One region of the Neobacillus sp. B4I6 genome, then DNA from elsewhere that is predicted to be linked to it. Evidence: a T-box and tRNA genes for the amino acid it is inferred to sense, from the RefSeq annotation. Region 1 holds a T-box; the other holds one or more tRNA genes.

Evidence for each region. A T-box is a leader RNA that pairs with one kind of tRNA and senses whether it is charged. The one in region 1 lies ahead of serS (serine--tRNA ligase), so its partner is inferred to be a tRNA-Ser.
Region 2: it has a tRNA-Ser gene. The T-box ahead of serS (serine--tRNA ligase) is inferred to sense a tRNA for this amino acid. The anticodon was not compared.

What each region holds. Positions count from the first base shown of each region.
Region 1 is NZ_JBNPWB010000002.1:5,184,569-5,190,252, reverse strand. Features, by position in the region: gene guaB (IMP dehydrogenase) at 1-539, shown strand, start outside; gene QF028_RS27900 (serine hydrolase) at 754-2,070, shown strand; gene pdxS (pyridoxal 5'-phosphate synthase lyase subunit PdxS) at 2,270-3,151, shown strand; gene pdxT (pyridoxal 5'-phosphate synthase glutaminase subunit PdxT) at 3,153-3,743, shown strand; T-box leader at 3,801-4,024, shown strand; gene serS (serine--tRNA ligase) at 4,116-5,396, shown strand.
Region 2 is NZ_JBNPWB010000002.1:4,974,060-4,979,743, forward strand. Features, by position in the region: rRNA gene QF028_RS26660 (23S ribosomal RNA) at 1-1,256, opposite strand, end outside; rRNA gene QF028_RS26665 (16S ribosomal RNA) at 1,453-3,002, opposite strand; tRNA gene QF028_RS26670 (tRNA-Gly) at 3,117-3,190, opposite strand; tRNA gene QF028_RS26675 (tRNA-Pro) at 3,207-3,283, opposite strand; tRNA gene QF028_RS26680 (tRNA-Arg) at 3,290-3,363, opposite strand; tRNA gene QF028_RS26685 (tRNA-Leu) at 3,424-3,509, opposite strand; tRNA gene QF028_RS26690 (tRNA-Leu) at 3,571-3,655, opposite strand; tRNA gene QF028_RS26695 (tRNA-Gln) at 3,680-3,754, opposite strand; tRNA gene QF028_RS26700 (tRNA-Glu) at 3,816-3,887, opposite strand; tRNA gene QF028_RS26705 (tRNA-Ser) at 3,899-3,989, opposite strand; tRNA gene QF028_RS26710 (tRNA-Asn) at 3,993-4,067, opposite strand; gene QF028_RS26715 (SprT family protein) at 4,190-4,663, opposite strand; gene cmpA (cortex morphogenetic protein CmpA) at 4,759-4,872, shown strand; gene QF028_RS26725 (Tex family protein) at 5,122-5,684, opposite strand, start outside.

The DNA of each region.
Region 1 (5,684 bases):
CGACAAGGGTTGTAGCAGGTGTTGGTGTTCCGCAAATTACCGCTGTTTATGATTGTGCATCAGAAGCGCTCAAGCATGGTAAAACGATTATTGCTGATGGCGGCATCAAATACTCTGGTGACATCGTGAAAGCCCTGGCAGCTGGTGGACATGCTGTTATGCTTGGCAGTCTATTGGCTGGGGTAACAGAGAGTCCAGGTGAGACAGAGATCTTCCAAGGACGACGTTTTAAGGTATATCGTGGCATGGGTTCCGTTGCAGCGATGGAAAAAGGTTCTAAAGACCGCTATTTCCAAGAAGATAATAAAAAGTTCGTTCCAGAAGGAATTGAAGGACGGATTCCATATAAAGGGCCGTTAGCAGAAACCATTTATCAGCTGATCGGCGGCCTCAGGTCAGGAATGGGCTATTGTGGAACTAAAGACCTTGAGGAATTAAGGATGAAGGCACAATTTATTAAAATGACCGGTGCGGGTCTTAGAGAGAGTCATCCACATGATGTCCAAATCACAAAAGAGGCTCCAAATTACTCGCTATAATCATTAAAACAGAGAAGCGTGACTTCTCTGTTTTTTTTATGTAAAAAGGCCTAGGAATGTTTGCGAAACTTTCAAAAATAGCCATAAGATGGTTCATAGCTCCGTCTATGATTTGCCATAGAGTTATGTTAAAATAACCAAAGTGTATAAATTCTTGGAGGGCGTTAAAGTGAACAAACATTTTTATAGGAAATGTATTGCCAGTGCTATGGCAATGATTATGTTTTTTGGACTATTTGCTGGTGTTGATATAGCGAAGGCAGACGCAGCATTAAATGTGAATGCAGATGGAGCTATTTTGGTTGATGGAGAAACGGGCAAGATTTTATATGAAAAGAATGCTGACAGTCCATTAGGAATTGCCAGTATGACGAAAATGATGACTGAGTATCTTTTACTCGATGCTGTAAAACATGGAAAGGTGAAATGGGATCAGGAATATACAGTAAGTGATCTTGTTTATAAAATCTCACAGCCGACTGGTTTATCTAATGTCCCATTGCGCCTTGGTGAAAAATATAATGTTCGAGAATTATATGAAGCAATGGCTATTTATTCTGCAAATGGAACAACCATTGCTCTAGCAGAAGTCATTGGCGGTACGGAAACCAATTTTGTGAAAATGATGAATGACAAGGCAAAAAAATTAGGATTGAAAAATAGTAAATTTGTAAACTCCACCGGTTTGAATAATAAAGATTATAACGGTGATCAACCAGAAGGAACAGGAGCAGATGAAGAAAACGTTATGTCCCCTCATGACGTGGCGACATTAGCTTTTCATCTCATTAATGATTATCCAGATGTTCTAAAAACGGCTAGTACGCCTAAAAAGGTATTCCGAGAAGGAACAGAAGATAGAATAGAAATGCAAAACTGGAACTGGATGCTGCCATCATTGGTTTATGGTTATCAAGGCATGGATGGGCTAAAAACAGGTACCACTGATTTTGCAGGCTACTGTTTTACAGGGACAGCAAGCCGTGATGGTAAACGATTTATAACTGTTGTTCAAAATGCTAAGGATATTAGCGGCAAAAACGATGGTTATAAGGCACGCTTTAGTGAAACGAAAAAAATGCTGGATTATGCTTTCAGCAATTATACGAAGGAAAAGCTTGTTCCTAAACATTATCAAGTAAAAGATCAGAAAACCGTTCCTGTTGTTAAAGGAAAAGAGGATCAAGTAAAAATCTATACGAAATCAGCTATAAATATGATGATTCAGAATGGCGGAAAAAAAGATTATAAACCAGTCCTTGTACTGGATAAAAAGAAACTGAATAAAAACGGTGAGCTAACCGCACCAATTAAAAAAGGTGAAACGGTTGGTTACTTAACAGTTGCACCAAAAAATGGAGGAAAAGTTAAGTTCTTAACAGCAGCAGGTCAACAAAAGGTCAATGTTGATGTGATTGCTGCAAATGATGTAGAAAAGTCAAACTGGTTTGTGTTAATGATGAGAGGCATCGGTAGTTTTTTTGGTGATGTCTGGCATGGAATTTCTACTGCTGTTAAAGGATGGTTTTAATTTAATTTAAACAGTAGAACCTCTAGGTGGTAATAATAGGATGTACGCAAAATGGATTCTTGTCTTGACAGGAATCCTTTTTTGTTGCTTTAATGTTTTTATGGGGTTAAAATAATTCCGACTAAATTAATAAAGATTTCTGAAAAATTATGAGAAAATTTTTCTTAATATTAAAAGAAATAATTAGGGGGATTTAGAAATGATAACAGGTACTGATCTCGTAAAACGTGGTATGGCTGAAATGCAAAAGGGCGGCGTCATCATGGATGTTGTTAATGCAGAGCAGGCGAAAATTGCTGAAGAAGCAGGAGCAGTAGCAGTAATGGCTTTAGAGCGTGTTCCTTCAGATATCCGCGCGGCTGGCGGTGTGGCAAGAATGGCAGACCCTAGAATCATTGAAGCAGTTATGGGTGCTGTGACGATCCCTGTAATGGCTAAAGGAAGAATTGGACATATTGTAGAAGCGCGCATTCTTGAAGCAATGGGTGTTGACTATATCGATGAGAGTGAAGTTTTAACACCTGCTGATGAAGAATACCATTTAAATAAAAGAGATTATACTGTACCGTTTGTATGCGGCTGTCGTGACCTTGGTGAGGCTGCCCGCAGGATTGGTGAAGGAGCATCTATGCTTCGTACAAAAGGCGAACCAGGAACAGGTAATATTGTTGAAGCAGTCCGCCATATCCGTAAGGTAAATGCTCAAGTCCGTAAAGTTGTTGCAATGAATGAGGACGAGCTTATGACAGAAGCAAAGCTATTAGGTGCACCATATGAAATCCTCTTAGAAATTAAACGCATTGGCAAGCTGCCAGTTGTTAACTTTGCTGCTGGAGGTGTGGCAACACCTGCTGATGCTGCGTTAATGATGCAATTAGGAGCGGACGGTGTATTTGTTGGTTCTGGTATCTTTAAATCAGAAAACCCAGCGAAATTTGCTAGAGCGATTGTTGAAGCAACTACACATTATCAAGACTATAAATTAATTGCTGAACTTTCAAAGGATCTTGGAACACCAATGAAAGGGATCGAAATTTCATCACTAGCACCTGAAGCACGCATGCAGGAGCGTGGATGGTAAGATGATTAGAATCGGCGTTCTTGCTCTACAAGGGGCGGTCCGTGAACATATGAGCTCGATAGAAGCATGTGGTGTAGAGGCCGTCGCAATCAAAAGAAAAGAAGAACTACAAGAAGTGGATGGCCTCATTCTTCCTGGCGGAGAAAGTACAGCAATGCGACGTTTAATTGACAAATATGATTTTATGGATGCCCTTAAAGAATTTGCTCAAGAAGGGAAACCTATGTTCGGAACCTGTGCGGGGCTCATTTTATTAGCCAAAGATCTTGTTGGCTATAACGAGTCACACATCGGTGTAATGGACATTAAGGTGGAACGTAACTCGTTTGGACGCCAAGTTGACAGCTTTGAGGCGGACCTTGCGATTAAAGACGTCGCTGAAAGCTTCCCAGCAGTATTTATTCGTGCACCGCACATCGTTGAGGCGGGAGAGAATGTTGAAATTCTGTCCAAGCATAATGACCGCATCGTGGCCGCACGGGAAGGACAATTTCTAGGCTGTTCCTTCCATCCTGAGTTGACGAATAATCATGGCCTTACGGCGTACTTCGTCGAGATGGTGAAGGAAGCTAAGGCTAAACATCTGGTATAATTGGGTTGCATTTGGTTTATAATTATAGTAATTTAAAATTACAAAATCTAAATAAAGATTAAAGCAATGAGAGGAACTAGTAACAGGAGATTCATTCTCTAGAGAGCCGGTGGTTGGTGTGAACCGGTGGATGAAGCTTGTGAATCCCTCCTCGAGCAAGGTGCGGAACACCTCCTCATGAGGTTAGTAAGTACTTTCGGTAGAAACCGTTAACGTTTTTTCGAGGTGGACAGTTTTTTCTGTCAACCAGGGTGGTATCGCGAGTAACTCTCGTCCCTGTATTAGGGGCGGGAGTTTTTTTATTTTTAAGCGGATGCGCCCGTGAAGCAAGTCTAATCTAAAATATTTTTATAAAAAAGGAGCGCTGTTATTATGCTAGATATTAAAGTGTTAAGAGCTGATTTTGAAGATGTAAAAGCAAAACTTCAAAAGCGTGGAGAAGATTTATCTGCTCTCGACCAATTTGAAGAACTCGACCAAAGAAGACGCGAATTGATTGTGGAAACAGAAAAGTTAAAAAGCCGCCGAAATGAGGTTTCCCAGCAGGTTGCTTCTTTAAAGCGTGAAAAGCAGGATGCCGATCACTTAATTAAAGAAATGCGTGAGGTTGGTGACCAGATCAAAACGTTTGATGATGAATTACGAGTGGTTGAAGAGTCATTAGAGCTTTTGATGTTGAGCATTCCGAATATCCCGCATGAAAGTGTTCCAGTTGGTGAAACTGAGGATGATAATATTGAAATTAGACAGTGGGGCAAGGTGCGTGAGTTTGAGTTTGAAGTCAAGCCTCACTGGGATGTTGCTGATCAACTAGGTATTCTGGATTTTGAACGAGCTGGTAAAGTAACTGGAAGCCGTTTTGTCTTTTATAAAGGGTTAGGAGCTCGTTTAGAACGTGCATTAATGAGCTTCATGTTAGACCTCCATGTTGATGAGCATGGCTATACAGAGATATTACCGCCGTATTTAGTCAACCGGGCAAGCATGACGGGAACTGGCCAGCTTCCTAAGTTCGAAGAAGATGCGTTTTTGATTGAAAATGAAGATTACTTCTTGATTCCAACAGCAGAGGTACCTGTTACCAATCTTCATCGAGATGAGATTTTAAGCGGCGAGGAATTGCCGATCCGCTTCGCCGCATACAGTGCGTGTTTCCGCTCTGAGGCTGGCTCTGCGGGCCGTGATACACGAGGCTTGATTCGTCAGCATCAATTTAACAAAGTTGAACTTGTAAAGTTTGTTAAGCCTGAAGATTCTTATCAGGAACTGGAAAAGCTGACAAATGACGCTGAACGGGTATTACAATTACTTGAACTGCCATACCGTGTGTTAAGCATGTGTACAGCTGACCTTGGCTTTACCGCAGCAAAAAAATTTGACATTGAAGTTTGGATTCCAAGCTATGGAACTTACCGAGAAATTTCTTCTTGCAGTAATTTTGAGGCCTTCCAGGCAAGGCGGGCAAATATTCGCTTCCGTCGTGAACCAAAGGCTAAACCAGAGCATGTACACACCTTAAATGGTTCTGGCCTCGCGATTGGCCGCACGGTGGCTGCCATTTTAGAAAATTACCAGCAAGCCGATGGCAGTGTCGTGATTCCTACGGTTTTACGTCCATATATGGGCAACCGCGAAGTCATTAAGCCAATGTGAAATTAAAGCTGTGTTAAAGCTAAATGTTGATTTTACACACTCTGTTGGTTGGAGTGGAATGTGCGAGACTCCTGCGGGAGTACGGGACAGGGGAGACCCCACAGGCGCGAAGCGCCGAGGAGGCTCCCCGGAACGCCCGCGGAAAGCGAAGCACATGGAACGGAAATCAACAGGCAAGTTTAACAAAGCTAAAATTACAAAAACTGAACAGACCAAAAAATTGTCCAGTTTTTTTATTTAGTATGTTGACATAGTAAAAACAATATGGTAAATTAGTTTTTGTTGATA
Region 2 (5,684 bases), 210 kb from region 1:
ACGCCCTTAGAACGCTCTCCTACCACTGACATCAGAGATGTCAATCCACAGCTTCGGTGATACGTTTAGCCCCGGTACATTTTCGGCGCAGAGTCATTCGACCAGTGAGCTATTACGCACTCTTTAAATGGTGGCTGCTTCTAAGCCAACATCCTGGTTGTCTAAACAACTCCACATCCTTTTCCACTTAACGTATACTTTGGGACCTTAGCTGGTGGTCTGGGCTGTTTCCCTTTTGACTACGGATCTTATCACTCGCAGTCTGACTCCCACGGATAAGTCTTTGGCATTCGGAGTTTGTCTGAATTCGGTAACCCGATGAGGGCCCCTAGTCCAAACAGTGCTCTACCTCCAAGACTCTTACTACGTGAGGCTAGCCCTAAAGCTATTTCGGAGAGAACCAGCTATCTCCAAGTTCGATTGGAATTTCTCCGCTACCCACACCTCATCCCCGCACTTTTCAACGTGCGTGGGTTCGGGCCTCCATCCAGTGTTACCTGGACTTCACCCTGGACATGGGTAGATCACCTGGTTTCGGGTCTACGACCACATACTCATACGCCCTATTCAGACTCGCTTTCGCTGCGGCTCCGTCTCTTCAACTTAACCTTGCATGGGATCGTAACTCGCCGGTTCATTCTACAAAAGGCACGCTATCACCCATTAACGGGCTCTAACTACTTGTAGGCACACGGTTTCAGGAACTATTTCACTCCCCTTCCGGGGTGCTTTTCACCTTTCCCTCACGGTACTGGTTCACTATCGGTCACTAGGGAGTATTTAGCCTTGGGAGATGGTCCTCCCTGCTTCCGACCGGATTTCTCGTGTCCGGCCGTACTCAGGATCCACTCAGGAGGGAACGAAGTTTCGACTACAGGGTTTTTACCTTCTATGACGGATCTTTCCAGATCGCTTCATCTACCCCGTTCCTTTGTAACTCCATGTTGAGTGTCCTACAACCCCAAGAGGCAAGCCTCTTGGTTTGGGCTATGTCCCGTTTCGCTCGCCGCTACTCAGGGAATCGCGTTTGCTTTCTCTTCCTCCGGGTACTTAGATGTTTCAGTTCCCCGGGTATGCCTTCCATACCCTATGTATTCAGGTAAAGATACTGTTCCATTACGAACAGTGGGTTCCCCCATTCGGAAATCTCCGGATCAAAGCTTACTTACAGCTCCCCGAAGCATATCGGTGTTAGTCCCGTCCTTCATCGGCTCCTAGTGCCAAGGCATTCACCGTGCGCCCTTTCTAACTTAACCTAAAAGGTTTGTTTCTTCTTATTAAATAAGAAATTGGCATTGACTCGGTTCTTACATTGACTTCTTCATTACGATTATCTAGTTTTCAAAGAACGATTAAAAAAAGCTTCGAGAGAATTGTACTCTCAAAACTAAACAAACAAAGATCGTGTCACAAACTGTTTTGTCTGGCTCACAGGTCCAGCTTTATCCTTAGAAAGGAGGTGATCCAGCCGCACCTTCCGATACGGCTACCTTGTTACGACTTCACCCCAATCATCTGTCCCACCTTAGGCGGCTGGCTCCTTGCGGTTACCCCACCGACTTCGGGTGTTACAAACTCTCGTGGTGTGACGGGCGGTGTGTACAAGGCCCGGGAACGTATTCACCGCGGCATGCTGATCCGCGATTACTAGCGATTCCGGCTTCATGCAGGCGAGTTGCAGCCTGCAATCCGAACTGAGAATGGTTTTATGGGATTGGCTAAACCTCGCGGTCTTGCAGCCCTTTGTACCATCCATTGTAGCACGTGTGTAGCCCAGGTCATAAGGGGCATGATGATTTGACGTCATCCCCACCTTCCTCCGGTTTGTCACCGGCAGTCACCTTAGAGTGCCCAACTGAATGCTGGCAACTAAGATCAAGGGTTGCGCTCGTTGCGGGACTTAACCCAACATCTCACGACACGAGCTGACGACAACCATGCACCACCTGTCACTCTGTCCCCCGAAGGGGAAATTCCTATCTCTAGGAGTGTCAGAGGATGTCAAGACCTGGTAAGGTTCTTCGCGTTGCTTCGAATTAAACCACATGCTCCACCGCTTGTGCGGGCCCCCGTCAATTCCTTTGAGTTTCAGCCTTGCGGCCGTACTCCCCAGGCGGAGTGCTTAATGCGTTAGCTGCAGCACTAAGGGGCGGAAACCCCCTAACACTTAGCACTCATCGTTTACGGCGTGGACTACCAGGGTATCTAATCCTGTTTGCTCCCCACGCTTTCGCGCCTCAGCGTCAGTTACAGACCAGAAAGCCGCCTTCGCCACTGGTGTTCCTCCACATCTCTACGCATTTCACCGCTACACGTGGAATTCCGCTTTCCTCTTCTGCACTCAAGTCCCCCAGTTTCCAATGACCCTCCACGGTTGAGCCGTGGGCTTTCACATCAGACTTAAAGGACCGCCTGCGCGCGCTTTACGCCCAATAATTCCGGACAACGCTTGCCACCTACGTATTACCGCGGCTGCTGGCACGTAGTTAGCCGTGGCTTTCTGGTTAGGTACCGTCAAGGTACCGGCAGTTACTCCGGTACTTGTTCTTCCCTAACAACAGAGCTTTACGACCCGAAGGCCTTCATCGCTCACGCGGCGTTGCTCCATCAGACTTTCGTCCATTGTGGAAGATTCCCTACTGCTGCCTCCCGTAGGAGTCTGGGCCGTGTCTCAGTCCCAGTGTGGCCGATCACCCTCTCAGGTCGGCTACGCATCGTCGCCTTGGTGAGCCGTTACCTCACCAACTAGCTAATGCGCCGCGGGCCCATCTGTAAGTGTCAGCCGAAACCGACTTTCAGCTTTTCCTCATGAGAGGAAAAGGATTATCCGGTATTAGCACCGGTTTCCCGGTGTTATCCCAGTCTTACAGGCAGGTTGCCCACGTGTTACTCACCCGTCCGCCGCTAACCAACAGGAGCAAGCTCCTATTGGTTCGCTCGACTTGCATGTATTAGGCACGCCGCCAGCGTTCGTCCTGAGCCAGGATCAAACTCTCCAAGAAAGTTGATTAGCTCATTTTGTTACGTTGGCTTAGTTTCTTAATTGAAACTAAAATTTTGTTTGTTTGCACGATTTTGTTTGTTTAGTTTTCAAAGAACAATTATTAAAGGTAATTTGGAGCGGGTGAAGAGAATCGAACTCTCATCATCAGCTTGGAAGGCTGAGGTTTTACCACTAAACTACACCCGCATAAAATATATTCAACTGGTCGGGAAGACAGGATTCGAACCTGCGACCCCTTGGTCCCAAACCAAGTGCTCTACCAAGCTGAGCTACTTCCCGTAAAAATGCGCCCTGAGAGATTCGAACTCCCGACCTTTTGATTCGTAGTCAAACACTCTATCCAGCTGAGCTAAGGGCGCATGTATTGAAGTCAACTTTTAAAGTATACCAGACTCAGTATCGTTTGTCAACAATTTATTTGGTGCGGCCGAGAGGACTTGAACCTCCACGGGGTTGCCCCCACTAGGCCCTCAACCTAGCGCGTCTGCCATTCCGCCACGACCGCACGATAATTAGCGACAAAAACAATCATAACATACTAACCAAATTAATTCAAGTAAAACATTTGGTGCGGGTGAAGGGAGTCGAACCCCCACGCCTTGCGGCGCCAGATCCTAAGTCTGGTGCGTCTGCCAATTCCGCCACACCCGCATTTAATATTGATTTATAAAAAAATGGCTGGGCTAGCTGGATTTGAACCAACGCATGTCGCAGTCAAAGTGCGATGCCTTACCGCTTGGCTATAGCCCAATATTGATGTTTATAAAGATTAAGAAACAGGAAATGAATCAATGTCACTCCCCGTCCCAGATGACCCCTACGGGACTCGAACCCGTGTTACCTCCGTGAAAGGGAGGTGTCTTAACCGCTTGACCAAGGGGCCTAAAAATTATATGGCGGAGAAGGAGGGATTTGAACCCTCGCGCCGGTCACCCGACCTACACCCTTAGCAGGGGCGCCTCTTCAGCCTCTTGAGTACTTCCCCATATGGCTCCGCAGGTAGGACTCGAACCTACGACCGATCGGTTAACAGCCGATAGCTCTACCACTGAGCTACTGCGGAATAATACTATTAAAAACCTTAAATCAATTAGGCAATCACCTTATCGACTCTTTACATTATAATGACGTTATAATAGAAAGTCAATATAGTTTTTAGATAAAGATTTTTTCCAAATTCTTACGTCATTCTAAAATTATTTCTTTTATTTTCGTCAACTTTCCCCTACATTTTCCACAAACATATCTGCTTGTATCAATGCTTCTTTTTCGCCTGTATGATAGCTGACATTTCGAGCATTGATATAGAAGGATTCTTTTGGATGTTCGTTTTACTGGTCTATCGGGTAATTGTGCACAAAATCGCGGTGCTCCTACTTTTTTTAATAATCGCTTAAACTCTTGGTCTCTATGCTGATACCCCTTCCCTTCAAGGTGAAGATGATAATGGCATAGCTCATGCTTAATGATCCCCACTAATTCTTTTACACCTAGCTGCTCGTAATATTTTTTATTTATTTCAATATTATGTGTGCCAAGAAGGTATCTGCCGCCTGTTGACCTTAGTCTTGGATTGAAAGACGCTATGTGTCGAAACTGCTTCCCAAATGATTCAACAGATATCTTTTCAACTAATGATTGAAGTTCTTGTTGTTCCATTTTGGGACCCTCACTTTCTTTGCGAACATGACAACCTATTATAGCATATATTGTATATACCTTTAATAATGATGTACTTTTCGGGAGGTTTTATTATGCCAACTTGGTTGCAAAACCAAATGAAAAGAGCTTTCTATGAGAAGGATCGCTATCAGATCAAGATGCTAAACCAGTGCTGGTTCTTTTACAGAAAAAAACACTTCTCTTAAGTTCATGAGGACAATTTATGCACTTCTCTTCCTTTTTTTGTCCTCATGAACACCTCATGAGGACAACTTACACCATTCCCTTCCTATTTCTGTCCTCACGAACATTTATGAGACCCTTTCCCTTCACATCTAATAATTATTTCTAAGAGTTAATTGATTGGGACAAAAATAAAAAAGAAGACCAACTCGCTTTGCGAAATGGTCTTCTTTAATGGTGATAATATTATTACAGGAACCCGTTACTTCCAACTAGTTCGAAGGCGCCAGCATTGTTAATGCAACCCGGCCTTTTTTCATATCAACGGAATCCACCCATACAGTGACTACATCCCCTACTGACACAATGTCTAATGGATGCTTTACAAATCTATTGCTTAGTTTGGAAATATGCACAAGCCCGTCCTGCTTAACGCCGATATCAACAAATGCACCGAAGTCCACAACATTCCGAACCGTACCTTGCAGCTCCATACCTGCTTGTAAATCCTCTAACTTAAGGACATCTTTTTTCAAAAGAGGGCGTGGTAAATCATCGCGCGGATCGCGTTCCGGCCTTACCAACGCATCAATAATATCCTTTAGGGTTAATTCCCCGATAGCAAGTTCTTCTGAAACAGCTTTTAAATCAATCCCATTAAGAGCAGTTATTAACTCATCCGAACCAAGGTCATCAGTTGTAAATCCTAGACTCGCTAATAATTTCTTCACTTCGTCGTAATTTTCCGGATGAATCCCTGTTCGGTCAAGCGGCTGCTTGCCATCTAATACGCGCAAGAACCCTATCGCCTGCTCATAGGTTTTTGCACCAAGAC